3 regions of the Streptomyces sp. NPDC053513 genome follow, and region 2 is predicted to be linked to each of the others. Evidence: riboswitches for the same ligand, from Rfam matches in the RefSeq annotation. Region 2 holds a riboswitch; each other region holds the start of a gene.
The links. Region 2 has a riboswitch for thiamine pyrophosphate ahead of thiC (phosphomethylpyrimidine synthase ThiC). Riboswitches for the same ligand answer to the same signal wherever they lie in the genome.
Positions count from the first base shown of each region.

Region 1: another riboswitch for thiamine pyrophosphate. It lies ahead of ACIGW4_RS21145 (thiamine ABC transporter substrate binding subunit); the one in region 2 lies ahead of thiC (phosphomethylpyrimidine synthase ThiC).
Region 3: another riboswitch for thiamine pyrophosphate. It lies ahead of thiO (glycine oxidase ThiO); the one in region 2 lies ahead of thiC (phosphomethylpyrimidine synthase ThiC).

Region 1 covers NZ_JBITXP010000011.1:158,917-169,203, reverse strand. Annotated here, with positions in the region: gene ACIGW4_RS21150 (ABC transporter permease) at 1-1,501, opposite strand, end outside; gene ACIGW4_RS21145 (thiamine ABC transporter substrate binding subunit) at 1,540-2,631, opposite strand; TPP riboswitch at 2,708-2,817, opposite strand; gene rlmN (23S rRNA (adenine(2503)-C(2))-methyltransferase RlmN) at 2,847-3,953, opposite strand; gene ACIGW4_RS21135 (phosphatidate cytidylyltransferase) at 4,033-5,124, opposite strand; gene frr (ribosome recycling factor) at 5,124-5,681, opposite strand; gene pyrH (UMP kinase) at 5,776-6,540, opposite strand; gene tsf (translation elongation factor Ts) at 6,705-7,541, opposite strand; gene rpsB (30S ribosomal protein S2) at 7,644-8,516, opposite strand; gene ACIGW4_RS21110 (murein hydrolase activator EnvC family protein) at 8,772-9,221, shown strand; gene ACIGW4_RS21105 (helix-turn-helix domain-containing protein) at 9,306-9,872, opposite strand; gene whiG (RNA polymerase sigma factor WhiG) at 9,925-10,287, opposite strand, start outside.
Region 2 covers NZ_JBITXP010000002.1:184,026-194,312, reverse strand. Annotated here, with positions in the region: gene ACIGW4_RS04090 (SsgA family sporulation/cell division regulator) at 1-332, shown strand, start outside; gene ACIGW4_RS04085 (YibE/F family protein) at 488-1,888, opposite strand; TPP riboswitch at 1,960-2,094, shown strand; gene thiC (phosphomethylpyrimidine synthase ThiC) at 2,088-3,872, shown strand; gene ACIGW4_RS04075 (hypothetical protein) at 4,012-4,662, opposite strand; gene ACIGW4_RS04070 (metallophosphoesterase) at 4,822-6,303, opposite strand; gene ACIGW4_RS04065 (LacI family DNA-binding transcriptional regulator) at 6,590-7,696, opposite strand; gene hisC (histidinol-phosphate transaminase) at 8,088-9,185, shown strand; gene ACIGW4_RS04055 (cyclophilin-like fold protein) at 9,195-9,575, opposite strand; gene ACIGW4_RS04050 (cytochrome ubiquinol oxidase subunit I) at 9,783-10,287, shown strand, end outside.
Region 3 covers NZ_JBITXP010000024.1:42,244-52,530, reverse strand. Annotated here, with positions in the region: gene pknB (Stk1 family PASTA domain-containing Ser/Thr kinase) at 1-46, opposite strand, end outside; gene ACIGW4_RS30335 (thiazole synthase) at 609-1,403, opposite strand; gene thiS (sulfur carrier protein ThiS) at 1,409-1,609, opposite strand; gene thiO (glycine oxidase ThiO) at 1,606-2,820, opposite strand; TPP riboswitch at 2,818-2,931, opposite strand; gene ACIGW4_RS30320 (NAD(P)/FAD-dependent oxidoreductase) at 3,065-4,237, shown strand; gene ACIGW4_RS30315 (Rv2175c family DNA-binding protein) at 4,281-4,655, shown strand; gene thiE (thiamine phosphate synthase) at 4,748-5,401, shown strand; gene metF (methylenetetrahydrofolate reductase [NAD(P)H]) at 5,582-6,499, shown strand; gene ACIGW4_RS30300 (hypothetical protein) at 6,554-7,381, shown strand; gene ACIGW4_RS30295 (phytoene desaturase family protein) at 7,560-8,969, opposite strand; gene ACIGW4_RS30290 (DUF4126 domain-containing protein) at 9,024-9,671, opposite strand; gene ACIGW4_RS30285 (TetR/AcrR family transcriptional regulator) at 9,994-10,287, opposite strand, start outside.

The sequences.
Region 1 (10,287 bases), on a different contig from region 2:
CACCGGGCCGGCCGAGCAGCCGGGCCACCGCCACCGGCAGCGTCGGGCTGTCGGGCCGGGCGATGAACACGGTCGCCCCGAACTCGCCGAGCGACACCGCGAACGCGAACCCGGCCGCGACGAGCAGCGCCCGCCGCACCATCGGCAGGTCCACCTCCCGCCAGGCCCGCCACGGCGAGGCGCCGAGCACGGCCGCCGCCTCCCGCAGCCGCTCGTCCACCGCCCGCAGGACCGGCAGCATCGTCCGTACGACGAAGGGCACGCCGACCAGGGCCTGGGCGAGCGGCACGAGGATCCAGCTGGCCCGCAGGTCCAGCGGCGGTTCGTCGAGGGTGATGAGGAAGCCGAAGCCGACGGTGACGGCGGACACCCCGAGCGGCAGCATCAGCAGCGCGTCGAAGCCCCGCACGAGCCGCCCCGCACGCCGGGTCAGGGCCGCCGCCGCGAGCCCGCCGACCAGCACCGCGATGGCGGTGGCGGCCACCGCGTACCGCAGCGAGTTACCGATCGCCTCCAACGGCGGCACGAGGAAGGTCCCGGACTCGTCGAGCGAGCCGAGCGCCCGGTAGTAGCCGAGCCCGTACCCGTGCGGCCCGGCGAAGGAACGCTCCACGAGCACACCGAGCGGCAGCAGGATCAGCAGCCCCACGGAGAGCAGCACACCCACGAGCAGCACCCACTGCCCTGCGCCGCGCGGCCGCCGCGCGGTCCGCTCCGGCGCCACGAGCCGCAGGGCGGTCTCCCGCCGCCGTACCGTCCGGGCGTGCACGCCCAGGATCGCGCCGACCGCCACGAACTGGACGAGCGTGAGCACGGCCGCCGTCGGCAGGTCGAGCAGCCGGGCGGTCTGCCGGTAGATCTCGGACTCCAGCGTGGAGTACGCCTCCCCGCCGAGGATCTGCACGACGCCGAAGGAGGTGAAGGTGAAGAGGAAGACCATCAGGGCCGCCGCCGCCACCGCCGGCACGAGCGCGGGCAGCGTCACCGTCCGCCAGGCCGTCCAGCGCGAGGCGCCGAGGACCCGGGCGGCCTCCTCCTGGCGCGGGTCGAGCTGCGACCAGAGACCGCCGACGGTCCGGACGACGACCGCGTAGTTGAAGAAGACGTGCGCGAGGAGGATCGCCCACACGCTGGTGTCGAGCCGCACCCCCCACAGCTCGTCGGTGAGCCCGCCCCGGCCGACGAGCGCCAGGAACGCCGTGCCGACGAGGACGGTCGGCAGCACGAACGGCACCGTGACGACGGCCCGCAGCACGCTCTTGCCGGGGAAGTCGAAGCGGGCGAAGACGTACGCCCCGGGCAGCGCCACCAGCAGGGTGAGGCCGGTGGAGGCGAGCGCCTGCCAGACGGTGAAGCCGAGCACGTCGAGGATGTCCGGCCGGGTCAGCGTCTCGCCGATCCGGCCGAACCGCCAGGCGCCGTCCGGGCGGAGCCCCCGGTCCACGATGGACACGACGGGCCAGGCGAAGAAGACCCCGAAGAACGCGACGGGCAGGGCCATCAGCCCCAGCCGCGTCGCGCTCCCCCGGAGGTCGCGGGTCACTTCAGGACGAGCGACGACCACTGCTGGATCCACGGGTCACGCTTCTCTGCGATCTTCTCGGGCGCCATGGTCTCCGGCTTCTCGATCACCACGCCGTGCTTGGTGAACAGCTCCGGCAGGGCCGCGTCCTTCGCCACCGGGTTGACGAACATCTGCAGCGGCATGTCCTCCTGGAACTCCTTGGAGATCAGGAAGTCGATCAGCGCCTTGCCGCCCTCGGGGTTCTTCGCGCCGTTCAGCAGGCCCGCGAACTCGGTCTGCCGGAAGCAGGTGCCCGTGGAGACGCCGGTGGGCGCCACCTTCGGCTGCGGCTCGCCGTACAGCACCTCGACCGGCGGGCTGGAGGCGTACGACACGACCAGCGGCCGGTCGCCCTTGGCCTGCTTGCCTCCGGCCGAACCGGAGAACTCCTGGTTGTAGGCGAGCTCCCAGCTGTCGACGGTCTTCACGCCGTTCGCCCTGAGCTTCTTCCAGTAGTCCTGCCAGCCGTCGTCGCCGTACTTCGCGGCCGTGCCGAGGAGGAAACCGAGACCCGGGGAGGATCGCTCGGGGTTCTCCACCACCAGCAGGTCCTTGTACGCCGGCTTCGCGAGGTCGTCGAAGGTGACCGGCGGCGCCAGCTTCTTGTCCGCGAAGTACTTCTTGTCGTAGTTGACGCAGATGTCGCCGGAGTCGATCGGGGTGACCCGGTGCTCCTTGTCGAGCTGGTACGCGGCCGGGACGCGGTCCAGTCCCTTCGCCTCGTACGGGACGAAGATCCCGTTGTCGAGGGCGCGGGACAGCAGCGTGTTGTCGACGCCGAAGAAGACGTCGCCCTGCGGGGAGCCCTTCGTCAGGATCTCCTTGTTGACGGCCTCACCGGCGTCGCCGCTCTTCAGCACCTTGACGGTGAAGCCGGTCCGCTTGGTGAAGTCCGCCAGCACCTCCTTGGAGGCGTTGAACGAGTCGTGGCTCACGAGGGTGACGGTCTTGGGCGCGGGCGTGCCGCTCCTGCCCGCCGCCGGGGTGTCCTCGCCGCCGCACGCGGCCAGACCGGTGACGCCGAGCGCCACGACGATCGCGACGGCAGCGGCCTTCTTGATGCTCACTGAGATTCCTCCTGGGTGTGACCAGGAAGAGACGCGGCCCCGCCCGCGTCCGGGGGACGCGGGCAGGGCGCAACAGCTCGAGTTACGACCGAACTCCCTACCCAGAATGACCTGGGCGAGGTTCAGAGGGTCTGCGGTCTACGGTTACCGCACTCTCAGCGCTGTGGCGCTCCCCTGTCGGAATATGCAGATGTGTTCGAGCTCAGACTACAAGGTCAGCGCTCGGCGGCCGCGAGCTGTCCACAGGCGCCGTCGATCTCCTGACCGCGGGTGTCCCGCACGGTCACCGGCACGCCGTGGCGGGCGATCGCCTCCACGAAGGCCTTCTCGTCCTCGGGACGGGACGCCGTCCACTTGGACCCGGGCGTCGGGTTCAGCGGGATCAGGTTGACGTGCACCCGCTTGCCCTTGAGCAGCCGGCCCAGCAGGTCGCCACGCCAGGCCTGGTCGTTGATGTCCCGGATGAGGGCGTACTCGATGGAGATCCGGCGCCCCGACTTCTCCGCGTACTCCCAGGCCGCGTCGAGGACCTCCCGGACCTTCCAGCGCGTGTTCACCGGTACCAGCGTGTCCCGCAGCTCGTCGTCGGGCGCGTGCAGCGACACCGCGAGCCGGCACTTGAAGCCCTCGTCGGCGAAGCGCAGCATCGCGGGCACGAGACCGACGGTGGAGACGGTGATGCCGCGCTGCGAGAGCCCCAGCCCGTCCGGCTCGGGGTCGGTGAGCCGCCGGATGGCGCCGACGACCCGCTTGTAGTTGGCGAGCGGCTCACCCATGCCCATGAACACGATGTTGGACAGCCGCGCCGGTCCCCCGGGCACCTCCCCGTCCCGCAGGGCCCGCATCCCGTCCACGATCTGGTGCACGATCTCGGCGGTCGACAGGTTCCGGTCGAGCCCCGCCTGCCCGGTCGCGCAGAACGGACAGTTCATGCCGCAGCCGGCCTGCGAGGAGATGCACATGGTCACCCGGTCCGGGTAGCGCATGAGCACCGACTCCACGAGCGTGCCGTCGTGCAGCCGCCACAGCGTCTTGCGGGTGGTGTCGTCGTCGCACGAGATGTGCCGCACCACGGACATCAGGTCGGGCAGCAGCTCCCCGGCCAGCTTCTCCCGCGAGGCGGCCGGGATGTCGGTCCACTCGGCGGGGTCGTGCGCGTATCGCGCGAAGTAGTGCGTGGACAGCTGCTTGGCGCGGAAGGGCTTCTCGCCGATCGCGGCGACGGCCTCCTTCCGCTCGGCGGGCGAGAGGTCGGCCAGGTGCCGCGGCGGCTTCTTGGCTCCGCGGGGGGCGACGAAAGTGAGTTCTCCGGGCTTCGGCATGGTGATACCAGTGTCGCAGAGATAAGAGGAAGGGCCCGCCGCCCTGTGGACAACGAGCCCCTCCGTACGAAACCCCTGCTCAGCCCGTACCGACGAACAACGCCAGCAGCAGCCACACCACCGGCGCCGTCGGCAGCAGCGAGTCCAGCCGGTCCATGATGCCGCCGTGGCCCGGCAGCAGCGTGCCCATGTCCTTGATGCCCAGGTCCCGCTTGATCATGGACTCGCCGAGGTCGCCGAGCGTCGCGCTCGCCGCCACCGCCAGGCCGAGGACCAGACCCTGCCACCAGGCACCCTCGTCGATCATGAACTCCATGCACAGCGCGCCCGCCGCCATCGCGAACGTCACCGCGCCGACCAGGCCCTCCCGGGTCTTGCCGGGGCTGATCCGCGGGGCCAGCTTGTGCTTGCCGAAGCGCCAGCCGATCGCGTACGCCCCGGTGTCGCTGACCACCGTCAGGATCAGGAAGGTCAGCACCCGCTGCGGCCCGTCGTCCGCGGTCAGCAGCAGCGCCACGAAGGTCGCCAGGAACGGCACGTAGAACGCGGCGAAGACCCCCGCCGTGACGTCCTTCAGATACCCCTCGGGCGGCTCCGTCATCCGCCAGACGAGCACCGCCAGCGCCGTCAGGGCCATCGCCACCCAGGCGCCCTCGGGGCCCCGGACGTAGCCGGCGACGACCATCGCCGCGCCGCCGACCGCGAGCGGGACCAGCGGAGCCTTGATCGCCTTGCGCTCCTGGAGGCGGGAGGTCAGCTCCCACAGGCCGACGACCACGGCGACCGCTATCACGCCGACGAACGCCGGCTTCCAGATGAACAGCGACGCGATGATGACGGCACCGAGTCCGACCCCGACGCCTATGGCCGCGCCCAGGTCGCGGCCCGCGCTCTTCTTCTGCCGCGGCGCCGGCGGAGGCGGGGTGGGGCTGGACATGGGCTCCTGCGGGTGCTCGTGCGGCGTCTCGTCACGGAACAGGGGACCGCTCGGGCGAGCGGCCCCCCGGCCGTGACCGTCCTGGAATCCGCCGGCGGGAACGTCGGGCACGATGGGCATGGGCCGAGTCTGCGCCGCCTGATGCCGATCGTATGCGGGACCCGCCGGGGCAGGCCCCTGGTAGGGTCCCCCACCGCCGGAACCGGCCGGGGCCCCCCAGGAAGAGTCGTTCATCAGACCTCGAGCAGCTCGGCTTCCTTGTGCTTGAGCAGCTCGTCCACCTGCGCGACGTACTTCGCGGTGGTGTCGTCGAGCTCCTTCTCGGCGCGGCGGCCCTCGTCCTCGCCGACCTCGCCGTCCTTGACGAGCTTGTCGATGGTCTCCTTGGCCTTGCGGCGGACCGAGCGGATCGAGATCTTCGAGTCCTCGGCCTTGCCCTTGGCGACCTTGATGTACTCCCGGCGGCGCTCCTCGGTCAGCTCGGGGAACACCACCCGGATGATGTTGCCGTCGTTGCTCGGGTTGACCCCGAGGTCCGAGTCCCGGATCGCCTGCTCGATGTTGCGCAGCGCGCTCTTGTCGAACGGCGTCACCACGGCCATGCGCGGCTCCGGGACGGAGAAGGACGCCAGCTGGTTGATGGGGGTGATGGCACCGTAGTAGTCGGCCACGATCTTGTTGAACATCGCCGGGTGCGCACGGCCGGTGCGGATCGCGGCGAAGTCCTCCTTGGCGACCACGACGGCCTTCTCCATCTTCTCCTCGGCCTCGAGGAGGGTCTCTTCGATCACCACTTGCTCCTGCGTGTCGTCGCGTTGTGTCCTGCACGGTGTACGACCGGCAGGGCTCTGTCCATCCCCTTGCGGGGCGGTTCCCCGGTTCGGGTCAGGCCCGGGTGCCCTGGTCGCTCACGAGCGTGCCGATCTTCTCACCCTTCACCGCGCGAGCGATATTGCCCTCGGCGAGCAGTTCGAAGACGAGGATCGGGAGGTTGTTGTCCCGGCACAGGGTGATGGCGGTGGCGTCGGCGACCTTGAGGTCGCGGGAGAGCACCTCGCCGTACTCGAGGGCGTCGAACTTGACCGCGTCGGGGTTGCTCTTCGGGTCGGAGTCGTAGACGCCGTCCACGCCGTTCTTGCCCATGAGGAGGGCCTCGGCGTCGATCTCCAGGGCGCGCTGGGCGGCGGTGGTGTCCGTGGAGAAGTACGGCATGCCCATGCCCGCACCGAAGATGACCACGCGGCCCTTCTCCAGGTGGCGCACGGCGCGCAGCGGGATGTACGGCTCGGCGACCTGGCCCATGGTGATGGCGGTCTGGACGCGGGAGTCGATGCCCTCCTTCTCCAGGAAGTCCTGGAGGGCGAGGCAGTTCATCACCGTGCCGAGCATGCCCATGTAGTCGGAGCGGGCCCGGTCCATGCCGCGCTGCTGGAGCTCGGCGCCGCGGAAGAAGTTGCCGCCGCCGATCACGATCGCGATCTCCGCGCCGTCGCGGACGACGGCGGCGATCTCACGCGCGATGGCGTGCACGACGTCCGGGTCGACCCCGAGGCCGGTGCCGCCGGAGAAGGCCTCTCCGGACAGCTTCAGCATGTAGCGGCCGGCCTTTTTGCCGTTGGTGTCGTCGCCCTGTACGGCGCCCTGGTTCATGGAGATCTCCTCGTGCACATACGAAGGAGGCCATTGCCTTGGGTCCTCTCGGTATCCCGTACGGCAATGGCCTCCTCGTCAGATCTGCGGTCGTCCTGCGCGTGCGCGGCCGACTGCTTCAGACCCTACCGGGGTCCGGTGTCCGTCGCTGTTCGCGTACGGACTCAGATGCCGACCTTGATGCGGGTGAAGCGCTTCAGGGTGACACCGGCCTCGTCCAGGACCTTCTGGACGGACTTCTTGTTGTCCAGGGCGTACGGCTGGCCGAGCAGCGTGGCGTCCTTGAAGAAGCCGTTGACGCGACCCTCGACGATCTTGGCGATCGCGGCCTCGGGCTTGCCCTCGGCGCGGGTGGTCTCCTCGGCGATGCGGCGCTCGGACTCGATGACCTCGGCCGGGATGTCCTCCTTGGTGAGGTACTTCGGCGCGAAGGCGGCGATGTGCTGGGCGACACCCTTGGCGACGTCGGCGTCGGCCTTGTCGAACTCGACGAGGACACCGATCTGCGGCGGGAGGTCCGGCATCGTGCGGTGCATGTACGCGTAGACGAAGCCGTCGGCGTACTGCGCGAAGCGGTCCAGGACGATCTTCTCGCCGAGGTTGGCGTTGGCCTCGTCGACGAACGCCTGCACGGTCTTGCCGGGCTCGATCTCGGAGGCGAGCAGCGCCTCGATGTCGGCCGGCTTGGTGGCGGCGACGTGCTCGGCCAGCTGGGCGGCGACGGCCTGGAACTTGTCACCCTTGGCGACGAAGTCCGTCTCGCACTTCAGCTCGACGAGGACGCCGGAGGTGTTGTCGTCGGCGATGAGGGAGACCACGGCGCCGTTCTCGGCAGAGCGGCCCTCGCGCTTGGCGACGCCCTTCTGACCCTTGATACGGAGCGCCTCGACGGCCTTGTCGACGTTGCCGTCGGCCTCGTCCAGGGCCTTCTTGCAGTCCATCATGCCGGCGCCGGTGAGCTCGCGGAGCTTCTTGACGTCAGCGGCGGTGTAGTTCGCCATGAGTCTGTTTCTCTCTCGAAGTCTGAAAGATCGGGCGGGTCCACGGGTGGACGGCGGGGGCTTCGTGGGCCCCCGCCGTCGTCACCCGAAGGTCCTGGAGGGTCAGGCCTGCTCGGCGTCCGCGGCCGGAGCCTCGGCGGCGGCCTCGGCCGGGGCGGCCTCGGCGGCGGGGGCCTCGACGGCCTCGTCGGCCTTCTTCTCACCCTCGAGCAGGTCGCGCTCCCACTCGGCGAGCGGCTCGCCCTGGGCCTTCTCGCCCGGCTTCGAGTCGCCGGTCGCGGCGCCGGAGCGGGCGATGAGGCCCTCGGCGACGGCGTCGGCGATCACGCGGGTGAGCAGGGTGACGGAGCGGATCGCGTCGTCGTTGCCCGGGATCTTGTAGTCGACCTCGTCGGGGTCGCAGTTGGTGTCGAGGATCGCGACGACCGGGATGTGGAGCTTGCGCGCCTCACCGACGGCGATGTGCTCCTTCTTGGTGTCGACGATCCAGACGGCGCTCGGCACCTTCTGCATCTCGCGGATACCACCGAGGGTCTTCTCCAGCTTGGCCTTCTCGCGGGAGAGGACCAGGAGCTCCTTCTTGGTGAGACCCGAGGCGGCGACGTCCTCGAAGTCGATCTGCTCGAGCTCCTTGAGGCGCTGCAGACGCTTGTAGACGGTGGAGAAGTTGGTGAGCATGCCACCGAGCCAACGCTGGTTGACGTACGGCATGCCGACACGCGTCGCCTGCTCGGCGATGGCCTCCTGGGCCTGCTTCTTCGTACCGACGAACATGATGGAACCGCCGTGCGCGACGGTCTCCTTGACGAACTCGTAGGCGCGGTCGATGTACGACAGCGACTGGAGCAGGTCGATGATGTAGATGCCGTTGCGCTCGGTGAAGATGAAGCGCTTCATCTTCGGGTTCCAGCGACGGGTCTGGTGACCGAAGTGGACGCCGCTCTCCAGCAGCTCCCGCATCGTGACGACGGCCATGGCCGTATCTCCTTGGGTTTCTCGGTTATGTTCCTGACGCCCCGGCGCGCCGTGCCACGAAGGACCGAAAGGCGCTGCCGCCCGCCGCGAGGACAGGTGGCGGGGCGTGCGAAGTCGACCCGGTGACCCGAGTCGCCATAGGAAGTGTACGGGACCCCGGGAGCACCGGGTGACGGAGCTGTCCACAACGGGCGAGCGATCCACAGATACCGCCCGTGCCCCTCCCGGCCCGCACCGCCGGGAGAGCCTTCCCCCATGCATCTGACGACCGTGTTCCTCGCCCTGACGCTCCTGTGGCCGGTGGGCCCGCCCCCGCCGGAGATCCTCCGCGGCTGGCAGCCCCCGCCCGGCCCGTACGCCGCCGGTCACCGCGGCGTCGACCTCGCCGCGCCCCCGGGCGCCCCGGTGCTCGCCCCGGCCGCGGGCACGGTCACCTTCGCGGGCCCGGTGGGCGGCCGCGGCGCCGTCACCCTCACCCTCCCGGGCACGGCCACTCCCCCGCTGCGCACGACCTTCACCCCGGTGACCCCCCTGGTACCGCCCGGCAGCCGGGTCTCCCCGGGCACACCGATCGCCCGGGTCGCGGAGAGCACACACTGCCCGGTGACCTGCCTCCACTGGGGCCTCCTCAGGGGCGAGGAGTACCTGAACCCCCTCCTCCTGACGAGGAGGCCCCCGTCACGCCTGCTTCCCCTCAGGAACTGACCACGAACGGGAGGGGACCGGGGGGGGAGGGAGGGGTGGGGGGGCGGGGGGGGGAGCCCCCCTCCGCCGATTGAATCGAATCGGTCAGGCCTGGGGGCCGGCGACACCGTGGAGGGCCATCGCGACCGCCGCCTCGGCGATGTCCGTGGGGTCTTCGGCCGCGCCGAGCTCGATGCGGCGGACCGCGGCGTCGACGACGCCCTGGAGGAGCATGGCGCCCAGGCGGGGCTGGGGCTGGCCCAGGGCGGCGAGGGCCTCGACGATCATGGCGACGAGTCCGCCGTGGGCCGCGCGGATCTTCTCGCGGGCGCCGTCGTCGAGTTCGCTCGCCGAGATGGCGACGACGGCCCGGTGGCGGCGGTCCCCGACGAGGTCGAGCTGGGTGCGGACGTACGCCTCGACCTTGCCGCGCGGCGTCTCGGCACCGGCCATGGCGGCCTCGACCTCGGCGGCCCAGACGGGGAAGTCGACGGCGCAGAGCTCTTCGACGACGGCGGCGCGGGACCGGAAGTACTCGTAGACCGACGAGCGGGCCAGGCCCGTGCGCTCGGCGAGGGCGGGGAAGGTCAGCGCCTCCGTACCCCCCTCGGACAGCAGGGAACGCGCGGCGTCCAGGAGGGCGCCGCGCTGCATCGTCCGGTGCTCGGCCACCGAGGCCGCTCGAATCCTGGGCACGGCTCCACTGTACGACCGGCCCGCAAGGTCAGCGGCCGACGTCGGCCAGCTTGGCGCGGAGCTGCAGGACGGACTTGGTGTGGATCTGGCTGACGCGGCTCTCGGTGACGCCGAGGACGTGGCCGATCTCGGCGAGGGTCAGGCCCTCGTAGTAGTAGAGGGTGACGACGGTCTTCTCCCGTTCGGGGAGCGTGTTGATGGCGCGGGCGAGCAGCCGGCGCAGCTCTCGGTCCTCGGCGACCTCGACGGGGTTGTCGGCGGCGGTGTCCTCGAGGGTGTCCATGAGGGAGAGGCGGTCGCCGCCCTCGCCTCCGACGTGCAGCAGTTCTTCCAGGGCGACGACGTTCGCCAGGGACAACTGGCTGAAGACGGCGTGCAGTTCCTCCAGCGT
Region 2 (10,287 bases):
TGCGGATGACCTTCCACCTTCCCGGAGACGCCCCCGTGACCTGGGCGTTCGGAAGGGAGCTGCTGCTCGACGGGATCAACCGGCCGAGCGGGGACGGCGACGTGCACATCGCCCCGACGGAGCCCGAGCGGCTCTCGGACGTGTCCATCCGGCTCCAGGTGGGCAGCGATCGCGCACTGTTCCGGGCCAGTGCGCCGCCGCTGGTCGCCTTCCTCGACCGGACGGACAAGCTGGTTCCGCTCGGCCAGGAACGGACGCTCGGCGACTTCGAGGACCACCTGGAGGCGGCACTGGGCCGGATCCTGGCCGAGGAGAACGCCGGCCCTGCGTGAGCCCGCCTGCCTGCTTGAACCGGCGAACCCCCGCGTGAGCCTGCCTGCTTGAACCGGCGAACCCCCGCGTGAGCCTGCCCGTCTGAACCGGCGACCCCCAGCGTGAGCCTGTCCCTCTGAACCGGCGACCCTCTTCGCGAGCCGGCCCGTCCGCCTCACTTGGCGCGGCGGCGCCGCCCACCCCGTACCGCCGCCGGCTTCCCGCCCCCGGACGCCGGCCGGTCGGCGGAGACCACCAGGGCCGCGAGCACCGTGGTGACCGGAACGGACGCCACCAGACCGATCGACCCGATCAGGGTCCGCACGATCTCCTCGGCGACCAGCTCGCTGTTGGCCACCGTCCCCATGCTGCTCCGGGCGATGGAGAAGAGCAGCAGCAGCGGCAGGGCGGCGCCCGCGTACGCCAGCACCAGCGTGTTCACGACCGAGGCGATGTGGTCGCGGCCGATCCGGATCCCCGCCCGGTACAGGCCGCGCGCCCCCATGCCCGGATCGGCCTGGTGCAGCTCCCAGACCGCCGAGGTCTGGGTGACCGTCACGTCGTCGAGCACACCGAGCGAACCGATGATGACCCCCGCCAGCAGCAGGCCGGACATGTCGATCTGCGGGTACAGGCCGTGGATCAGACCGGTGTTGTCGTCGGTGTTGCCGCTGAGCGAGGCCCAGCCGATGAAGAGCGAGCCCAGCAGACCGATCAGCAGCAGCGAGACCAGCGTGCCGAGCACGGCGACCGAGGTGCGGGCCGAGAGCCCGTGACACATGTAGAGCGCGATCAGCATGATCGCGCTCGCCCCGACCACCGCCACGACCAGCGGGTTCGAGCCCTCCAGGATCGCCGGCAGGATGAAGTACGTCAGTACGAGGAAGCTCACGGCGAGCGCGATGAGCGCCATGACGCCCCGCATCCGGCCGACGACCACGACCGCGACGGCGAAGATGCCGGCGAGCAGTGCCAGCGGCAGCTTGCGGTTCACATCGGTCACCGAGTACTGCAGGTCGTGCGGTGCGTCAGGGGCGTACGCCACCACCACGCCCTGTCCCTGGTGCAGTTGGCGCGGCGCGTCCGGCTGCACGATCTCGACGAACCTGCGTCCCTTGTCCGGGCCGCTGGTGACCTCGACCGTCGCCTTCTCGCACTGCCCCTGCTGGGCGTTGACGGCCTCGCGCCCCTCCGGGGTCGAGGTGTCGCCGGTCGGCGGGACCTGGGCGGCGTTCACGTCCTTGCAGTCGACGCGCTCGACGGCGACGACCTCTCCCTGCTCGGTCTGCCGGTCGAAGCCGACGCCGGTGCGCTCGTGCGCCGGGGTGCCGCCCGGCCACAGGACCGCGAGCCCGACGACGACGGCGGCGGCGAAGGGGATCAGGATCGCGGCGATGACCTTCCGCAGATGCCGGGAGACCGGGGCGGCGGGCCCGTGGCTGTGGCTGTGTCCGTGCCCGCCGCCGCCCCCTCCTCCGGCTCCGTTTCCGTGGCCGTGTCCGTGGCCGTGTCCGGAATCGTGGGCATGGGGGTGGTCGTGGCCGTGTGGCTGGAGGGGCTGCTGGGGGGAAGTCACCGGCCGATCATCGCAAGAACGACGGGGGCCCACTGTTCAGCACGCCAGGGAGGACGCTAGCGTGGTGGCACCTTTGCACACGCGGGAGCTCGGAGCACCGGGCTGAGAGGGCGCTGATCACCGTACGCGCGTACGGGAAGAGGCTGCGCCGACCGCCGAACCTGTTACCGGGTAATGCCGGCGTAGGGAGATCGGTCTCATGACCATTCAGGATGCACGCACGCCTGCCTCCGACCAGAACCAGGCCGACGGGCAGGAGCGCACGCCGGGCTGGCACAAGGGGTACGTCCAGGGCTCACGCCCCGACCTCCGGGTGCCCGTCCGCCAGGTGCACCTCACCAACGGCAAGGACGTCACGCTGTACGACACGTCCGGCCCGTACACCGACCCCGCCATCGACACCGATGTCCGGCGGGGCCTTCCCCCGCTGCGCGAGAACTGGATCATCGCGCGCGGTGACACCGAGGAGTACGCGGGCCGTCCGGTCCGCCCCGAGGACGACGGCATCAAGCACACCTCCCCGCGCGGCGGTGGGCTGAAGAACCTCGACGCCGTCTTCCCCGGCCGTCCCCGCCTGCCGCGCCGCGGCCGTGACGGCCAGGCGGTGACCCAGCTCGCGTACGCCCGCCGGGGCGAGATCACCCCGGAGATGGAGTACGTCGCGATCCGCGAGAACGTCTCCCCCGAGGTCGTGCGGGAGGAGATCGCCGCGGGCCGCGCCGTGCTGCCGGCGAACGTGAACCACCCGGAGATCGAGCCGATGATCATCGGCAAGCGGTTCCTGGTGAAGGTCAACGCCAACATCGGCAACTCCGCCGTCACCTCCTCCATCGAGGAGGAGGTGGAGAAGATGACCTGGGCGACCAAGTGGGGCGCCGACACGGTCATGGACCTGTCCACCGGCCGCAACATCCACACCACCCGCGAGTGGGTGCTGCGCAACTCCCCCGTGCCGATCGGCACCGTGCCGCTCTACCAGGCCCTGGAGAAGGTCGACGGCAAGGCCGAGGAGCTGACCTGGGAGATCTACAAGGACACGGTCATCGAGCAGGCCGAGCAGGGCGTCGACTACATGACGGTGCACGCCGGCGTGCTCCTGCCGTACGTGCCGCTCACCGCGCGCCGCAAGACCGGCATCGTCTCGCGCGGCGGCTCGATCATGGCCGCCTGGTGCCTGGCGCACCACAAGGAGAACTTCCTCTACACGAACTTCGAGGAGCTCTGCGAGATCCTGGCGGCGTACGACGTCACCTACTCGCTCGGCGACGGCCTGCGCCCCGGCTCGATCGCGGACGCCAACGACGAGGCGCAGTTCGCGGAGCTGCGCACGCTCGGCGAGCTGAACACGATCGCGAAGCGCCACAACGTGCAGACGATGATCGAGGGCCCGGGCCACGTCCCGATGCACAAGATCAAGGAGAACATCGACCTCCAGCAGGAGATCTGCGAGGAGGCGCCGTTCTACACGCTCGGCCCGCTGACCACGGACGTCGCGCCCGCCTACGACCACATCACCTCCGGCATCGGCGCCGCGATGATCGCCTGGTGGGGCACGGCGATGCTCTGCTACGTCACGCCCAAGGAGCACCTGGGCCTGCCGAACAAGGACGACGTGAAGACGGGCGTCATCACGTACAAGATCGCGGCGCACGCCGCGGACCTCGCCAAGGGGCACCCGGGTGCGCAGGAGTGGGACGACGCGCTCTCGGACGCGCGGTTCGAGTTCCGCTGGGAGGACCAGTTCAACCTGGCCCTCGACCCGGACACCGCACGGGAGTTCCACGACGAGACGCTGCCGGCGGAGCCCGCGAAGACCGCGCACTTCTGCTCGATGTGCGGTCCGAAGTTCTGCTCGATGAAGATCTCCCAGGACATCCGGCGCGAGCACGGCGGCACGCAGCAGGAGATCGAGGCCGGCATGGCGGAGAAGTCGAAGGAGTTCGCGGCGAGCGGCAACCGCGTCTACCTGCCGCTGGCCGAGTAGTCCCCGCGCCGTCGTCCCTCAGGCCGAGTGGTCCCCGGGCCTCGTCCCTCAGGCCGAGTGGTCCCCGGGCCTCGTCCCTCAGGCCGAGTGGTCCCCGGGCCTCGTCCCTCAGGCCGAGTGGTCCCCGGGCCGTCGTTCCTCAGGGCGCCGTCGGGTCCGGTGGCGTCGCCGCGGCGAGGGCGTCGCGGAGGAAGGGGAGGATGCCGCGCTCCAGGAGGGCGTGGCGCCAGGCCTCCCTGGCGAGGGAGAGTTCGTCGTCGGCCGTGGCGGTTCCGTCCGCCGCGGCCGGCCTGTTGCGCAGGGCGGTCACGAGCAGGCCGATGCCCGCGGAGAGCAGGCCGACGGCGGCGAGGGCGGCGAAGACGAGGCCTGCCGTCAGCAGGGTCCCGCCGAACACCACGGTGGGCGCGAGGGCGTGCAGGACCCCGCCGACCAGCAGGAATATCGCGGCGGCGGTGCCCGCGAGGACGGGCAGCAGCACGGTGACGACGGCGACGACGCCGGCACCCGCGCCGGTGTCCGTGCCCTGCTCCGCTTCGGGCCTCCGGGCCCCGAGGGCCGCCCGGTTCTGCTCGCGGACCTTCACGAAGTGGTCGTACTCCAGGGCCGCGGCGGTGGTGACGAGCGCTGTCGCGTTCATCGTCATGGCGCGCAGCTGCGCGACCGTGAGCCTCGTTCCGACTCCGGCGAGATCCGGACGTGAGTGGGCGGTGCTCAGTGCGTCGTCGAGGACCCGCTCGTACTCGGCGCGGTCCTCGGTCAGCAGGTGCGGAGCCACGTTCATGTGCATCCCCCGATGCTCCGTAGGCCCGGATCAGCCGTGGGGAACGGTCGGTCGGGCGGAAACGGAGGAGAGCCTGCTACGGATGACCCGATGGTATTGCGGTGACACCGCGCCCTGACAGGGTCTTTCCGGAAATCGCCTTCCCCGGATGCGCAGCGTTATGCGTCAGTCGTTCAGGGGGAGTTGGACGACCAGTAGCTTTCCGGCCATGGTCACTCCACCGTCCATGGCGATCGCGAGACCGTCGGCGTACACGTGCGGTCCGTCGACGACCGGGCCCGCGCCGTCCTCGCCGTCCTCGGCGCCGACCTGGCCGAGGAGGTACGGGATGGGGCTGTGGCCGTGCACGATCCGGCGGCCGCCGTAGGTGGAGAGCAGCTCCTGGACGGCCTGCGGGCCGCCGTCGTCGCGGAACGCGAAGCGCTTGGTGAACTTCCGGAAGAGGTCCCAGACCTCGTCGGCGTCGTTCCGGTTGAGGATCTCGTGGACCGTGTCGTTGACGTCCTCGATGGTCTGGCCGTATTCGAGGTACGCGGTGGTGTCGGAGTGCACGAGGAGGTGGTCGTCCTCGCGCACCACGGCGTCGAGCCGGGACATCCACTGGAGGTGGACGTCCTGGAGCCGGTCCATGTCGTGCTTCTGGCCGCCGTTGAGCAGCCAGGCGGCCTGGAAGGTGGCGGTGCCCGCGCCGGAGTTGACGGGGGTGTCGCCGAAGCGTTTGGCGCCGATCAGCAGCAGTTCGTGGTTGCCCATGAGGGCCTTGCAGTAGCCGCCGGCGGCGGCGGCCTCGGCGGAGAGGCGCATGACGAGGTCGATGACGCCGATGCCGTCGGGGCCGCGGTCGGTGAAGTCGCCGAGGAACCAGAGCCGGGCGTTGCCCGCGGCCCAGCCGCCGTTCTCGTCGATGAGGCCCTGGGCGCGCAGGGCGGCCAGGAGTTCGTCGAGGTAGCCGTGGACGTCGCCGACGACGTAGAGGGGGCCGGGTCCGTCGCCGTTCGCGGGCTCCGGGGCGGGGGCCGGCTCGGGGGTGACGGAGACCTGGACGGTGTCGCCGCGGTTGATGACGGGGAGGTCGCGCTCGGTCGGGGTGTAGCCCTCGGGCGGCTCGCCGCCGGGGAAGGCGTTGCCCGGGTGGCCGGTGGCGACGGAGACGATGGAGGAGCCGGCCGGGGCGGCGGCGTACGCCGGGGCGAGCCGGTGCCCCAGGTGGAGGGTCGGGTCGGCGGGCATGGCGGCGGGCGCGGCCTGCGGCGGTGCGGGCGCGTCGGGCGGAGCCGGAGGCGCGGTGGGCGGGAGCGGTGCGGCGGCTTGCGGTGCGGGGGCCTGCGGTGCGGCCGGCGGGGCCGGGGGCGCCTCCTCGGTCGGAGGGGCTTCGGCCGGGAGGGCCTCGGCCGGCGGGGTCGGCATCGGGACGGCCTCGACCGGCGAGGGGGCGACCGGCGGGAGGTGTTCGGCGGGTGCCGGGTACGCGGGGGGAGTGAGGCGCTCGACCGGAGCGGGCTCGACCGGCGGAGCCGTCGGCGGCGTCTCCGGGGACGGCGGCTCGGCGGCGTGGCCCTGCACGGGCACGCGGGCGTACGGCGGTACGCGGAAGTCACGCAATGTCGCCGTGCGCACCACGGGCTCCTGACCGGCCCCCTGAGTCATCGACCCCTCCACCACCGTCGCGATGCCCTGCACATCGCGGACCGGCCTGGTCGGGGTGGTCCGCGGTGTCGTCCGCCCATCATAGGAATGAGGGCCCTTCCGTGTGACGCACCAGGGGTGGTGAATCCGGGTTCACTCCGGGTTAGCCGATTGTTTCGCCCGAATTGTGAAGGTCCAGTCCAGGGGTGAGCCCGGTGCGGTGATCGGTTTCGCCGTCCCTGCCCACGGGCAGGGGCGGGGACGGCGGTGCGAATGACGGCGGGTTCGGGCGCCGCCGCCCGTGGGGTCAGTCCTTGGCCGGCGAGCGTGGCGGGCTGACCGTGGTGCGCGGCGGACGTCGCTGCGAGGAGGTGCGGACGATGAGTTCGGTCGGTATCACCTGCTCGATCGGACCGTCGGTGTCGACCCCTTCGATGGCGTCGATGAGGAGCTGGACGACGGCCGTGCCGATCCGGCGCGGCTTGAGCGAGAGCGTGGTGATGGGCGGTTCGGTGGTGGCGTAGACGGTCGACTCGCTGCAGCAGACCAGCAGCAGGTCGTCCGGGACGCGCAGTCCGTAGCGGCGGGCGGCCGCGAGGAGGTCGGTTCCGTTGGGGTCGAAGAGGCCGTACACGGCGTCGGGGCGGTCCGGGCGGGCGAGCAGCCGGTCGGCCGCGACGGCGCCCGCGCACGGGTCGTGCGCCGGGTAGGCCTCGTAGACGGGGTCCTGGCCCACCCGTTCGCACCAGTTGAGGTACGCGGTGGTGGACAGACGGGTGTACGTGTCGGTGGTGGTTCCGGTGAGGAGGCCGATCCGGCGGGCGCCGGCGTCGGCGAGGTGGTCGAGCAGGTCGAGGACGGCGGCTTCGTGGTCGTTGTCGACCCAGGCGGTGACCGGAAGGGTGCCGGCGGGGCGTCCGTCGGAGACGACGGGCAGGCCCTGGCGGACCAGTTCGGTGACGACCGGGTCGTGGTCGGAGGGGTCGATGACGACGGTGCCGTCGAGGGCGACGTTCGACCAGACGTCATGGCGGGAGGTGGCGGGGAGGATGACCAGGGCGTAGCCCCGGGCGAGCGCCGCCGATGTGGCTGCTCTGGCCATCTCCGCGAAGTACGCGAATTCGGTGAAGGTGAAAGGTTCATCCCCGTACGTGGTCACGGTCAGGCCGATGAGTCCCGACTTGCCGGTACGGAGCGTGCGGGCCGCCGCGGATGGGCGGTAGCCCAGCCTGTCGGCGACCTCGCGGACGTGGCGGCGGGTGGCGTCCGGGAGTCGGCCCTTGCCGTTGAGCGCGTCGGAGACAGTCGTGATGGAGACCCCGGCGGCGGCGGCCACGTCCCGGATGCCTGCCCGGCCCTGCCGGCTTCCCCGGGTCTGTGCCCGGCTCACCTGGTGCTTCCCTGCTGCTGTCATGGCGAGCCGATAGTAGGGCGATGAGGGGAGGTCGGGACGGTCGCATATGCAGGCGTTGACAGGCACGTTTCTGCATGATCGAAGAAGCTCAAGATGCCCTAAATCAAAGGTAGTTAGGTTCATTGACGTGTGATCCATGCCCATCGAGCGGTGTAGGCCTGGCGTGGGGGCGAGGTCTCGAAGAGGTCTCAACTCACCTCTACGGGGGATGCGCGCCACGGCGCCCGCCACCGGCGCACGCCACCCTGTCGCGCGCCCCTCTCTGCCGGGGGCGCGAGGGGGGCCTCGCCCACAGCGTGTCCCTCCTGTTGTCCACAGCCCATTCGCAGCAGCGGCGAATCCTCTTAAGGTGAGGAGTATTGGCGGTACGGACGGTCGAGGAGGCCACACTGTGAGCGAGACCAGCGGGACGAGCACCGGCAGCCCCAAGCTGCGCGCCGAGCTGGACGGCGTCCCCACCTACAAGCCGGGCAAGCCGGCCGCCGCGGGCGGTCCCGTGGCCTTCAAGCTGTCCTCCAACGAGAACCCCTACCCGCCGCTGCCGGGGGTCATGGAGAGCACGCTGGCCGCCGCCGCGAACTTCAACCGCTACCCCGACATGGCCTGCACCGGCCTGACGGAGGAGCTGGCGAACCGCTTCGGCGTGCCCGTCTCCCACCTGGCCACCGGCACCGGCTCGGTCGGCGTCGCGCAGTCGCTGCTCCAGGCCACCTCGGGCCCGGGCGACGAGGTGATCTACGCCTGGCGCTCCTTCGAGGCGTACCCGATCATCACGCAGATCAGCGGGGCCACCTCCGTGCAGGTGCCGCTGACCGAGGGCGAGGTGCACGACCTCGACGCGATGGCCGAGGCGATCACCGAGCGGACCCGGCTGATCTTCGTCTGCAACCCCAACAACCCCACGGGCACCGCCGTGCGCCGGGCGGAGCTGGAGCGCTTCCTGGACCGGGTTCCCTCCGACGTCCTCGTCGTGATCGACGAGGCCTACCGGGAGTTCGTCCGCGACAACGACATCCCGGACGGCATCGAGCTCTACCGGGACCGGCCCAACGTCGCCGTGCTGCGCACCTTCTCCAAGGCGTACGGCCTGGCGGGGCTGCGGGTCGGCTTCGCGATCGCCCACGAGCCGGTGGCGGCGGCGCTGCGCAAGACGGCGGTGCCGTTCGGCGTGAGCCAGCTGGCGCAGGACGCGGCGGTGGCCTCGCTGCGGGCCGAGGACGAACTGCTCGGGCGGGTCGGCTCGCTGGTGGCGGAGCGCGAGCGGGTCCACGCGGGGCTCGTGGCCCAGGGGTGGACCGTGCCGGACACCCAGGCCAACTTCGTCTGGCTGCGGCTGGGCGAGCGGACCATGGAGTTCGCGGCGGAGTGCGAGCGGCACGGTGTGGTGGTGCGGCCGTTCGCGGGCGAGGGCGTGCGCGTCACGATCGGTGAGTGCGAGGCCAACGACCTGTTCCTGAAGGCGGCGGAGGGCTTCCGCAAGGAGGGCTGAGCGGGCCGATCAGCCCGTGACGAGTTCGACGCGGATCGGGTCGCCGTCCCTGACGCCGGCCAGGATCCGCGGATCGTCGTCGAGCGCGCCCAGCAGATTGCAGGGGCTCGCCAGCCGGCATTCGTCGCCCCGCGAGATCGGGGTGGGGCCGTAGGGGAGGGCGAGCGCGTCGCCCTCCGTCCAGAAGGCCACGGTGCCGGGTTCGACGACCTGGCGCGCGCCGTCCTCCACCGAGGTGGAGACCGGCGTGTCGAAGTAGACCTCCTCGCCCCAGGTGCGGGCGGTGGAGGAGAACGGGAGGGCTCCCGCGAGCGCCTTGCTCGTGGGGGTCTCCTCAAGGGTGGCCGTGGTGTGTCCGGCCGGCCAGATGATGCGTATCCGAAGGGTCATGCCCCAGATTCAACAATATGTTGAAGGTCCTGGGAAGAGATCACCTTCGGTGGTGGGCCCCCCGATCGGCGGTACGGATTTCGTATGAGTCATAATGCTTGTGAATGTGAACGCGTTCACAAGCGTGTCCTGCTTCCTCCCGCTTTGGGTGGAACCCGCCAGGCAGACTGCCCGCTGTGACCCACGTCGACGTAAGGAGAAGACGACGTGAACCTAGCTTTGGCGCCGGAGACATTGGCGCGCTGGCAGTTCGGCATCACCACCGTCTACCACTTCCTGTTCGTACCCCTGACGATCTCGCTCGCCGCGCTCACCGCCGGCATCCAGACCGCTTGGGTCCGCACGGGCAAGGAGAAGTACCTCAGGGCGACGAAGTTCTGGGGCAAGCTCTTCCTGATCAACATCGCCATGGGCGTGGTCACCGGAATCGTGCAGGAGTTCCAGTTCGGCATGAACTGGTCCGACTACTCCCGATTCGTCGGCGACATCTTCGGTGCCCCGCTCGCCTTCGAGGCGCTCATCGCCTTCTTCTTCGAGTCGACCTTCATCGGTCTGTGGATCTTCGGCTGGGACAAGCTGCCGAAGAAGATCCACCTCGCCTGCATCTGGATGGTGTCGATCGGCACGATCCTCTCCGCGTACTTCATCCTGGCGGCCAACTCCTGGATGCAGCACCCCGTGGGCTACCGCATCGACAAGGAGCGAGGCCGGG
Region 3 (10,287 bases), on a different contig from region 2:
CGTCGAGCAGCCGCCCGACGAGGGGGTCCTGAAGGGTCGTGTCCACGGCGACGAGTCTACGAGCCGGGGGGTGGGGGGCTGCGCCTTCGGCCCCCGACTGCAGCGCACCTGTGACGCACCCGGGCCCTGGCCGCCGCCCCCCGCGCGGGCCCGGGCCCGGCTGGACGGCCCGCCCTCGCCCGCGCGGGCGCGCCCACCGGGGCGGTGCCCTTCCGCCACCCCTGCCCACGTGGGCCCGCGCCTGCGGGGGCGGCTCCCCCTGCCCGTGTGGGGCCCGCGCCCTGCGGGGCGTTGCCCCCTGCCCGTGCGGGCCGCGCCCGCTGGGGCGGTGCCCTCGCCCACCCGCCCGTGTGGGCAATCGTCCCGCTGGGGCGGGACGGGTGGGCACACGGGACGGCGCCCTCCAGCGGCGCCTCCGCATCCCGCGCCTGAACCCGCACCACGAGCCGGGTGCACCTGGGGTGCGGGTTCAGGCGCGACAGCCTCTGGCGCCGGCAGGGCGCGGGTCCGTTGTGCCCACCCGTTCCGCCCCAGCGGAACGACTGCCCACAACGGGGTGGGCCGGGGCGCCGTCGCAGCGGGGCGGCGTCCGCGGTGGTGCGGCGGTGTCAGAACGCGGGGCGTTCCGGGTCCAAGGCGGCGCGGCCCTCCGCAGGAGAGGACGCCGTGGCGAAGTGGCGGCGGGGGATCCGGCCCGCCCGGAAGGCCAGCCGCCCCGCCGAGACCGCGTGCCGCATCGCCGCGGCCATCAGCACCGGCTCCTGCGCCCGCGTCACCGCCGACGCCAGCATCACCGCCGCGCACCCCAGTTCCATCGCGAGCGCCACGTCCGAGGCCGTTCCCGCGCCGGCGTCGAGGATCACCGGGACCTCGGCCCGTTCGACGATCAGCTGGAAGTTGTGCGGGTTGCGGATGCCGAGCCCGGAGCCGATGGGGGAGCCGAGCGGCATGATCGCCGCGCAGCCCACGTCCTCCAGCTTCCGGGCGAGGACGGGGTCGTCGTTGGTGTAGGGGAGGACGACGAAGCCGTCGTCGACGAGGGTCTCGGCCGCGGCGAGGAGCTCCTCCCCGTCGGGGAGGAGGGTCCGCTCGTCCGCCACCACCTCCAGCTTGATCCAGTTCGTGCCGAGCGCCTCCCGGGCGAGCCGGGCGGTGAGGACGGCCTCGCCCGCCGTGTAGCAGCCCGCCGTGTTCGGCAGGACCCGGATGCCGAGGCGTTCCAGGACGGAGAGGACCGAGCCCTGGACCGTCGGGTCCAGGCGCCGCATGGCGACCGTCGTCAGTTCCGTACCGCTGGCGGAGAGGGAGCGTTCCAGGACGTCGAGGCTGGGGGCGCCGCCGGTGCCCATGATGAGGCGGGAGGAGAACTCCGTGCCGCCGAGGGTGAAGACGTCGTCGGACATCGGGGTCAGCCTCCCTGCACTGCCGTGAGGACTTCCACCCGGTCGCCGTCGCCGAGCAGCGTCGTGGCCCACTCGCCGCGCGGCACGACCGTCTCGTTGAGCGCCGCCGCGACGCCCGAGGGGGCCGTGGTCAGGGTCGCCACGAGGGCGTCCAGGGAGAGGGGGCCGGAGAGCTCGCGCGGCTCTCCGTTCACGGACACGTTCATGCGGGCTGCTCCTGTCGTACGGGGGAGAGACGTCGGGGGGTGAAGGGGCGCGCCTCGTCGGGGAGGGTGCCGGTGGTGAGCGCCTCGGCCATGGCGTCGCCGGTGACGGGGGTGAGCAGCACCCCGTTGCGGTAGTGGCCGGTGGCCAGGTGCAGGCCGGGCAGGTCGGTGGGGCCGAGCAGCGGCGCGTTGTCGGGGGAGCCGGGGCGCAGTCCGGCCCGCGTCTCGGTGAGCGGCAGTTCGGTGATGCCCGGGACGAGCTCGTGGGCGTCGCGCAGCAGCTCGTACACCCCGCCCGCCGTCACCGTGGTGTCCCAGCCGAGCTCCTCGCTGGTGGCGCCGACGACGAGCTCGCCGTTCTCGCGGGGCACCAGGTAGACGTGGCTGCCGCGGACGACGGCGCGGACGGTGCGGGAGAGGAAGGGCGCGTACGCGGGCGGCACCCGCAGCCGGAGGACCTGGCCCTTGACGGGGCGGACCGGCGGCAGCACCTCCTCGGGCACGCCCGCGAGCCGCCCGCTGAGGCTGCCCGCGGCGAGGACGACCTGGTCGGCCGTCAGCTCCCGGCCGTCGGCGAGCACGGCGCCGCGGGCCCGGTCCCGCACGACCGTGAGCCGCTCCACGAGGGTCCGGTGGAAGAGGACTCCGGCCCGTTCGCAGGCGCGCAGGAGCGCGGCGGCCAGCCGGCGCGGGTCGACCTGGTGGTCGCCGTCGACCCGCAGCCCGCCCCGGACGCCGGGCGCCAGCATGGGTTCGAGCCGGCGGCACTCGCGGCCGCTGAGCCATTCGGAGACGAGCCCGCAGCGGGTCTGCAGGGCGTGCAGTTCGCGCATGTGGGCGCGGTCGTCGGCGTCGAGGGCGACGGCGAGGGTGCCGCAGGCGCGGTAGCCGACGTCGTGGCCGGCGGCCTCCTCCAGTTCGGCGACGAACGCGGGGTAGCGCGCGGCGGAGGCGAGGTTGAGCCCGAGCAGGGTCTCCTCGCCGTAGTGGAGTTCGGTGACGGCGGCGAGCATGCCGGCCGCGACCCGCGCGGCCCCGCCGCCCGGGTCCGGGTCGACGACGGCGGTGCGCAGTCCGCGCTGCGCGGCCCGCCAGGCCGTGACCAGGCCGATGATGCCGCCCCCGACCACGAGGACGTCGGTCGCGAGGACGTCGGTCACGTGGGCGTCGGACACGTGGATGTCGGACGCGTGGACATCGGAAGAACGCATGGGCGTCCAGCCCCTCCCTTCGCCGGCATGACCCGGATCAGGTTCGTACGGTCGGAGGCCGTCCCAGCCTCCCTCTCAGCCCGGTGCGTCCGGGCTCCCGCGAGTGCTTTACGCCCGCCAGACTAGCCCGCGTCTCCGGGGGGCCACAGACCCCTCCCTTCCTGACGGTTCGTCAGATGCGTAAGGTGGTCGGGTGAGCGAGCAGAAGCAGGCCCAGCAGCACGTCGTGATCGTCGGCGCCGGAATGGCGGGCGTCCAGACCGCCGTCGCCCTGCGCGAGCAGGGCTTCACCGGCCCCCTGACCCTCATCGGGGCCGAACCCCACCAGCCCTACGACCGGCCGCCGCTCTCCAAGGCGATCCTCCTCGGCAAGGCCGAGGACTCCGCCTTCGAGATCGACTTCGAGGACCTCGGCATCGAACTCCGGCTCGGCCTGGACGTCACCGGACTGCGCGCCGCCGACCACGAGATCGACACCGAGGCCGGACCCGTCGCGTACGACACCCTGGTCGTCGCCACCGGCGCCCATCCCCTCACCCTGCCCGGCACCGAGGGCGTCCCCGGCGTCCACCTGCTGCGCACCCTCGACGACGCCGTGCGCCTCGGACCCGTCCTGGAACGCCGCCACTCCGTCGTGGTCGTCGGCGCCGGCTGGATCGGCGCCGAGTTCGCCACCGCCGCGCGCGAGGCGGGCTGCGCCGTCACCGTCGTCGAGGCCGCCGACCGCCCCCTCGCGGGAGCGCTGCCCGCCGAGGTCGCCGCCCCCATGGCCGAGTGGTACGGGGCGAACGGCGCCGAACTCCTCACCCACGCGCGCGTGGACACCGTCGAGCCCGGCGCGCCCGGCCGCGTCGTCCTCGCCGACGGGCGCGAACTGCCCGCCGAAGCCGTCGTCGTCGGCATCGGCGCCCGCCCCGCCACCGACTGGCTCGCCGGCTCCGGCATCGCCCTCGACCCGAGCGGCGCCGTCACCGCCGACGACCGGCTGCGCACCTCCCTGCCCGACGTGTACGCCGTCGGCGACTGCGCCTCCTTCCCCTCCGCCCGCTACGGCGAGCGGCTCCTCGTCCACCACTGGGACAACGCGCTCCAGGGCCCCCGCGCGGTCGCCGCGGCGATCACCGGCACCGCCGACGTGCCGTACGACCCGGTGCCGTACTTCTGGTCCGAGCAGTTCGGCCGCTTCGTCCAGTACGCGGGACACCACGCGGACGCCGACGAGCTGCTGTGGCGCGGCGACCCGGCCGACGAGGCCTGGTCCGTGCTGTGGCTGCGCGCCGGCGTGCCGGTGGCCCTCCTCGCGGTCGGCCGCCCCCGCGACCTGGCCCAGGGCCGCAAGCTGATCGAGGCCGCCGTGCCCGTCGACCCCGAGCGCGCCGCGGACCCGTCTGTCCCCCTGAAGGCGGCAGCCCGGTAGGGCCCGGCTACCGGCTGTCAGTCCGGGATGGCAGGCTTGTCCTGTGACCGAGATTGACGCAAAGACCGATGCTCTCGTCCCCGCCTGGCTCTTCCTCCCCGACATCGCGGAGGCGCTCGACATCGAGGTGACGCGCGTGCGGCAGCTGGTCAAGGAGGGCCAGCTCATCGCCGTCCGCCGCGAAGTGCGCCCCGGCGAGAAGATCCTCCAGGTGCCCGCTGCCTTCATCGACGGCGACAAGATCGTCAAGGGCCTCGTCGGCACCCTGACGCTCCTGCGGGACGACGGCTTCACCGACGAAGAGATGCTGGAGTGGCTCTTCACTCCGGACCCGACCCTGCCCGGCACCCCCGCGCAGGCCCTGAGTGAGAATCGCGGCACGGAGGTGAAGCGCCGCGCCCAGGCGCTCGCTGTCTGACGCACGCACCACCGAAGACACCACCGCGGGTGCCGGGCCGGCTGATCGAGGCCGGCCCGGCACCGGCACCACCCGACGGGGGGAACCCACCCATGTCCACGCCTCGTGAGCGGCTCGCCGACGCCCGGCTCTACCTGTGCACCGACGCCCGGAAGCGCCAGGGCGACCTGCCGGACTTCCTCGACGCCGTGCTCTCCTCCGGCGTGGACATCGTGCAGCTCCGCGACAAGGGCATGGAGGCCGGTGAGGAGCTGGAGCACCTCGCCGTCTTCGCCGACGCCGCCCGACGGCACGGCAGGCTCCTCGCGGTGAACGACCGGGCGGACGTCGCCCACGCCATCGGCTCCGACGTCCTCCACCTCGGCCAGGGCGACCTGCCCGTCCCCGCGGCCCGCGCGATCCTCGGCGACGAGGTGCTGATCGGCCGCTCCTGCCACGCCGAGAGCGAGGTGGCCGCGGCCGCCGCAGAACCGGGCGTGGACTACTTCTGCACCGGCCCCTGCTGGCCCACCCCCACCAAGCCCGGACGGTACGCGCCGGGGCTCGGCCTCGTGCGGTACGCGGCGGAGCTGGCCCAGGACCGGCCCTGGTTCGCCATCGGCGGCATCGACGAGACCAACCTCGACGAGGTCCTGGACGCGGGAGCCCGCCGGATCGTCGTCGTCCGCGCCATCACCGAGGCCGCCGACCCGGCCGCCGCGACGGCCGCCCTCGCCAAGCGCGTCCGCGAGCGCGCCGGGGCCTGAGGGGCACACCCGCGGGGGCCGGCGCGCCCGGCCCCGTCCGATCTCCGCCCGATCTCCCTCCGACCTCCGTACGACAGCTGTCCGACCTCCGTCCGATCTCCGTCCGACAGCTGTCCGAAAAGGTGTCCACCACTCGGACGGGGTGTACGCGGTTCCCTGGACCGCGTCTAACCTGCCGGTATGGCCCTTGGTACCGCTTCCGTCCGCTCGGACCGTGCACGCACGGTCCGCGAGATCCTCGCTGCCGGTGACACGTCGTACTCCTTCGAGTTCTACGCGCCCCGCACCGAGAAGGGCGAGCAGGTCCTCTGGAACGCCATGCGCCGGGTCGAGGCGGTCGGCCCCAGCTTCGTCTCCGTGACCTACGGCGCCGGCGGCTCCACCCGCGGCGGCACCGTCAAGGCCACCCAGAAGATCGCCTCCGACACCACGCTCACCCCCGTCGCCCACCTGACGGCCGTCGACCACTCCGTCGCCGAGCTGCGGAACATCCTCGGCCAGTACGCCGACGCGGGCATCCGCAACATGCTCGCCGTCCGGGGCGACCCGCCGGGCGACCCGCTGGGCGAGTGGATCGAGCACCCGGAGGGCGTGAAGTACGCCGCGGAGCTCGTCCGGCTGATCAAGGAGTCGGGAGACTTCTGCGTCGGCGTCGCCGCCTTCCCGGAGATGCACCCCCGGTCCACGGACTGGGACACGGACATCCGGCACTTCGTGGACAAGTGCCGCGCGGGCGCCGACTACGCGATCACCCAGATGTTCTTCGACCCCGAGAACTACCTGCGGCTGCGCGACAGCGTGACGAAGGCGGGCTGCGAGACCCCGATCATCCCCGAGGTCATGCCCGTGGTGAACGTGAAGACGCTCGACCGGCTGCCCCAGCTGAGCAACGCCGTCTTCCCCCCGGACGTGAAAGAGCGCATCCTCGCCGTCAAGGACGATCCCGCCGCTGTACGCTCCATCGGTATCGAGTTCGCGACGGAGTTCTGCGCACGTCTGCTCTCCGAGGGTGTCCCCGGACTGCACTTCATCACGCTCAACAGCTCCACCGCGACGCTCGAGATCTACGAGAATCTCGGACTGCACCAGCAGTCGTGACCGGTCGTACCCGCCCCGACCCGCGGCGGTGACCGTGGAGAGGGGCGGCGGGGCATGGGGTGGACGGTCCTCTACATCGCGTTCGGCGTGGTCGCGCTGTGGCTGCTGGGGGAGGTGCTCCTGCAGTACAAGGCGCGGCTGCGCTGGCGCCTGCTCGCCTTCGGCGGCTTCCTCTGCGTGGTCCTGGGCGTCCTGCTGCCCTCGGTGCTCGTCATCATCGCCGGAGCCGTGGCCTTCGCCGTCGGCCAGACCTATGTGACGCTCTCCTTCCGCCGCGGCTTCTCCACCGGCTGGGCGATCGGCGGCAACCCGGGCGCGAGCCGTCGCCGCAAGGCCGCCGCGCCGGCCGGGGCCGGGCCCACCCTGGAGGTCACCGAGCTCTCGTACGACACGGCGGACGGCGCGTACGACGCGTACGACGCGGAGGACGGCCACGACCCGCGGCCCGAGACCGCCGCCGAGACGACGGCGGTCTACGAGCCGCAGCCGATGCCCGAGGACACCGGCCAGTACGGCGTCTACGACACCACCGCCCACCAGCCGGACCCCGGCTACCAGACGGGGTACGACCCCTACGCGCCCGCGTACGACCAGTCCGCCTACCAGCAGCCCTCCTACGAGCAGCAGCCGGCCTACGACTACGGCGCCGCCACCGGCCCGCAGCAGTACGCCGCGTACTCCGACCCGTACATCGGCCCGGGCACGGACAGCCAGCAGTACGCCCCGTACTACACCGACCCCTACGCCCCCTCGTACACCTACGACACCCCGCCCGGCGGCGTCTGGGTCCCGCAGCAGCGCGACACCGACCACGCCCCGCAGCAGCCCCCGTACGGCTACGAGCAGCCGCACCCGGACGACCAGCAGCAGTACCGCTACTAGGGCCTGTCTGACAATTCCCGTCGGGTCCGGCCCGCCCGGCACGCACGCTCGCCGCACGGCCGAAACGCCCAAGTAGCTCCGCTACGAGGGCGCCCCGGCCGCACGCCGATCGCACGCACCGGACGACCCGGCCTGATCCGACGCGAATTGTCAGACAGGCCCTAGGGGCCCGCCGGGACTACCGGGAGCCGCGGAAGTCCGCGCCCTCCACGATGAGCCCGGCCACCAGCGCGCCCGACATGCCCGCGTGGGCGAGTCCGCCGCCCGGGTGCGACCAGCCGCCCGCGAAGTACAGGCCCGGCAGCGGGGAGCGGTTGGCGGCCGGCAGGAGCCGACCGCCCGCCCCGGCGAGGGCCGGCCCGGGCACCTCGGCGGCGCCCGTGTCCCGCCGGACGTCCTCCGGGGTGCGGACGTGCCGCCACAGCAGCCGCTCCGCGAGCCCCGGGACCGCCCGACCGGCCGCCTCGACCATCAGGTCGGCGAAGACCTCCCGGTCCTCGTCGGAAGAGGTGCGGACGGTCGCCGTGACCGTCACCGACTCGTACGCGCCGTCCGGGTGCAGCGCCGGGTCGTCCGGCCGCAGCACGGTCACGGTGGGCCGCCCGCCCTCCGCGTGCACGACGGTCCGGTGGACCGCGTCCGCCTCCCGGGGGCCGCGCAGGGCCAGACAGACCGTCATCCGGCTCGTGCCGACCGCCTGGTGACGGGGCACGTCCTGGTTGTGGTGGAGCGCCGGCACCGGTGCCCCGGAGACCACGTGGTCGGCCTCGACGGTCCCGCCGCCGGCCAGCCGGACGCCGGCCGCCCGGCCGTCCTTCTCCAGGACGTCCTCGACCGCCGTGTCGAACACGAACTCCACCCGTCGCTTCCGGCACCGCTCGTACACCGCGTCGGCGAGCGCCCGCAGGCCCCCGCCCACGTACCAGCTGCCGAAGGTCTGCTCCATGTACGGCAGGACGGCGGCCGAGGCCGGGGCGGTCGCCGGGTCGAAGCCGTACGACCACGCGTACGCGTCGAGGAGGGCCGCGAGCCGGGGGTCGCGCAGCTCCCGCGCCCCCACCTGGGCGAGGGTCGTCGTCGGGCGCCGCAGCAGACCCGCCTTCAGGGCCGGGTACGGCTCACGGGACAGCGGCGCCGGGTCGGCCGGCTGCGGCTCCTCCAGGAGCGGGCGCCGGGTCCGGTCCCAGGCCTCGCGGGCCCGCGTCAGGAAGTCGCCCCAGCGCTCGCCCGCGCCCGCGCCGAGCGCGGCGTCCAGGGCGGAGACCGTGCCGGCCCGGGAGGCGTTCGGCAGGTCGACGCGGGTGCCGTCGGCGAAGACGTGACGGGCCGCCGGATCGACCTGCGTCAGCGAGACGCACTCCTCCAGCGGCTCCTTGCCGGTCTTCACGAACAGGTCCCGGTAGACGGCCGGCAGGTGCAGCAGCCCCGGACCGGTGTCGAAGGCGAAGCCGTCGCGCTCGAAGCGGCCGACCGCGCCGCCGTACGTCGACGTCTTCTCGTGGACCGTCACCGTGTGTCCGGCGACCGCCAGTCGGGCCGCCGCCGCCATGGCGCCGAGTCCCGCGCCGATCACCACAATCCGTGCCATGCGGGCGAGTCTATGGGGCACCCGGGACGGTGGCGGAGGCCCGGTCGGGCACGGTCAGAAGTGGTCGGACCCGTCGTCCGGCGGGCCCTGGGCCCGGGGCCGCGCCACCGGGGCCGCGAGCCGTCTCTCCTCCCGCCGCTGCGACCAGCGCCGCCAGCCGCGGCGGATCTGCTTGGCCAGGAAGACCAGTATCGCCAGGCCCGCCAGGAGCAGGACGCCCGCGACGACCGACGCCGCCACCGGATGGAAGACCGCGAAGGTGACGATCGCCGCCACCCCGAGGTCCTCCGCCAGGCTCAGCGCGATGTTCGAGAACGGCTCGGGCGAGGTGTTGACCGCCATCCTCGTCCCCGCCTTGACGAAGTGGCTGAGCAAGGCCGTCGAACCGCCGACCGCGCCGGCCGCCAGCTCCGGCAGCGAGCCGTTCTGCCCGGCGAGCAGGGCGCCGACCACGGCGCCCGCGATCGGCCGGATCACCGTGTGGACGGAGTCCCATATCGAGTCGACGTACGGAATCTTGTCCGCCACCGCCTCGCACAGGAACAGCACGCCCGCCGCGACGAGGACATCGGTGCGCTGCAAGGACGCGGGCACCTCGTCGGTCAGCCCGGTCGCGCCGAAGACGCCGAACAGCAGGACCACCGCGTACGCGTTGATCCCGCTCGCCCAGCCGCTGGTGAACACCAGGGGGAGTACGGACACGCCCGCGATCGTAACCAGGACTGAGTACCCGTACCTAGGGGGCGAGATGAGTAGGTGTGCGGATGGGGCCGGGGACGCCCGGAGGAGAGAGTGGGGTCCACGGAAGGGGCGCGGCTCCGGTACCGCCGGCACGGGGCTGCGGAACGGGGCCGTGCACCCGCCGGCACGGGGGGGCGAAAGGAAGGCCGGTGCGGCGAGGCTCGGGGGGATCGAGCCTCACCGCACCGGCCTTTTGCCCGGCCTCGCCGCACCGGCCTTTTGCACCGGCCCTTTCCACGGCCACGCGCGCGTGGCGGTCGGTGTCGGTGGTCGGCGGTCGGTGTCAGCGGCCCCCGACGCGGCCGTGCAGCAGGCGGGAGAGCGCCGCGTGCACGTCGTCGAGCGACCGCTCGCTCTGGAAGGCCTGCCAGTCCAGGGCGGCCACGAGGACCATCCCGACCAGGGCGGACGCCGTCAGCTGGACGTCGATCTCGTCGCTCAGCTCCCCGTCCGCCACGCCCTCCCGCAGCACGTTCTCGACCACCGCGACGGCTTCCTGACGGACCACCAGGAGCGTGGAGTTCCAGGCGCGTCCGGTGCGCCAGAGCTCGGCCACGTACAGCTGGGTGAAGGCCGG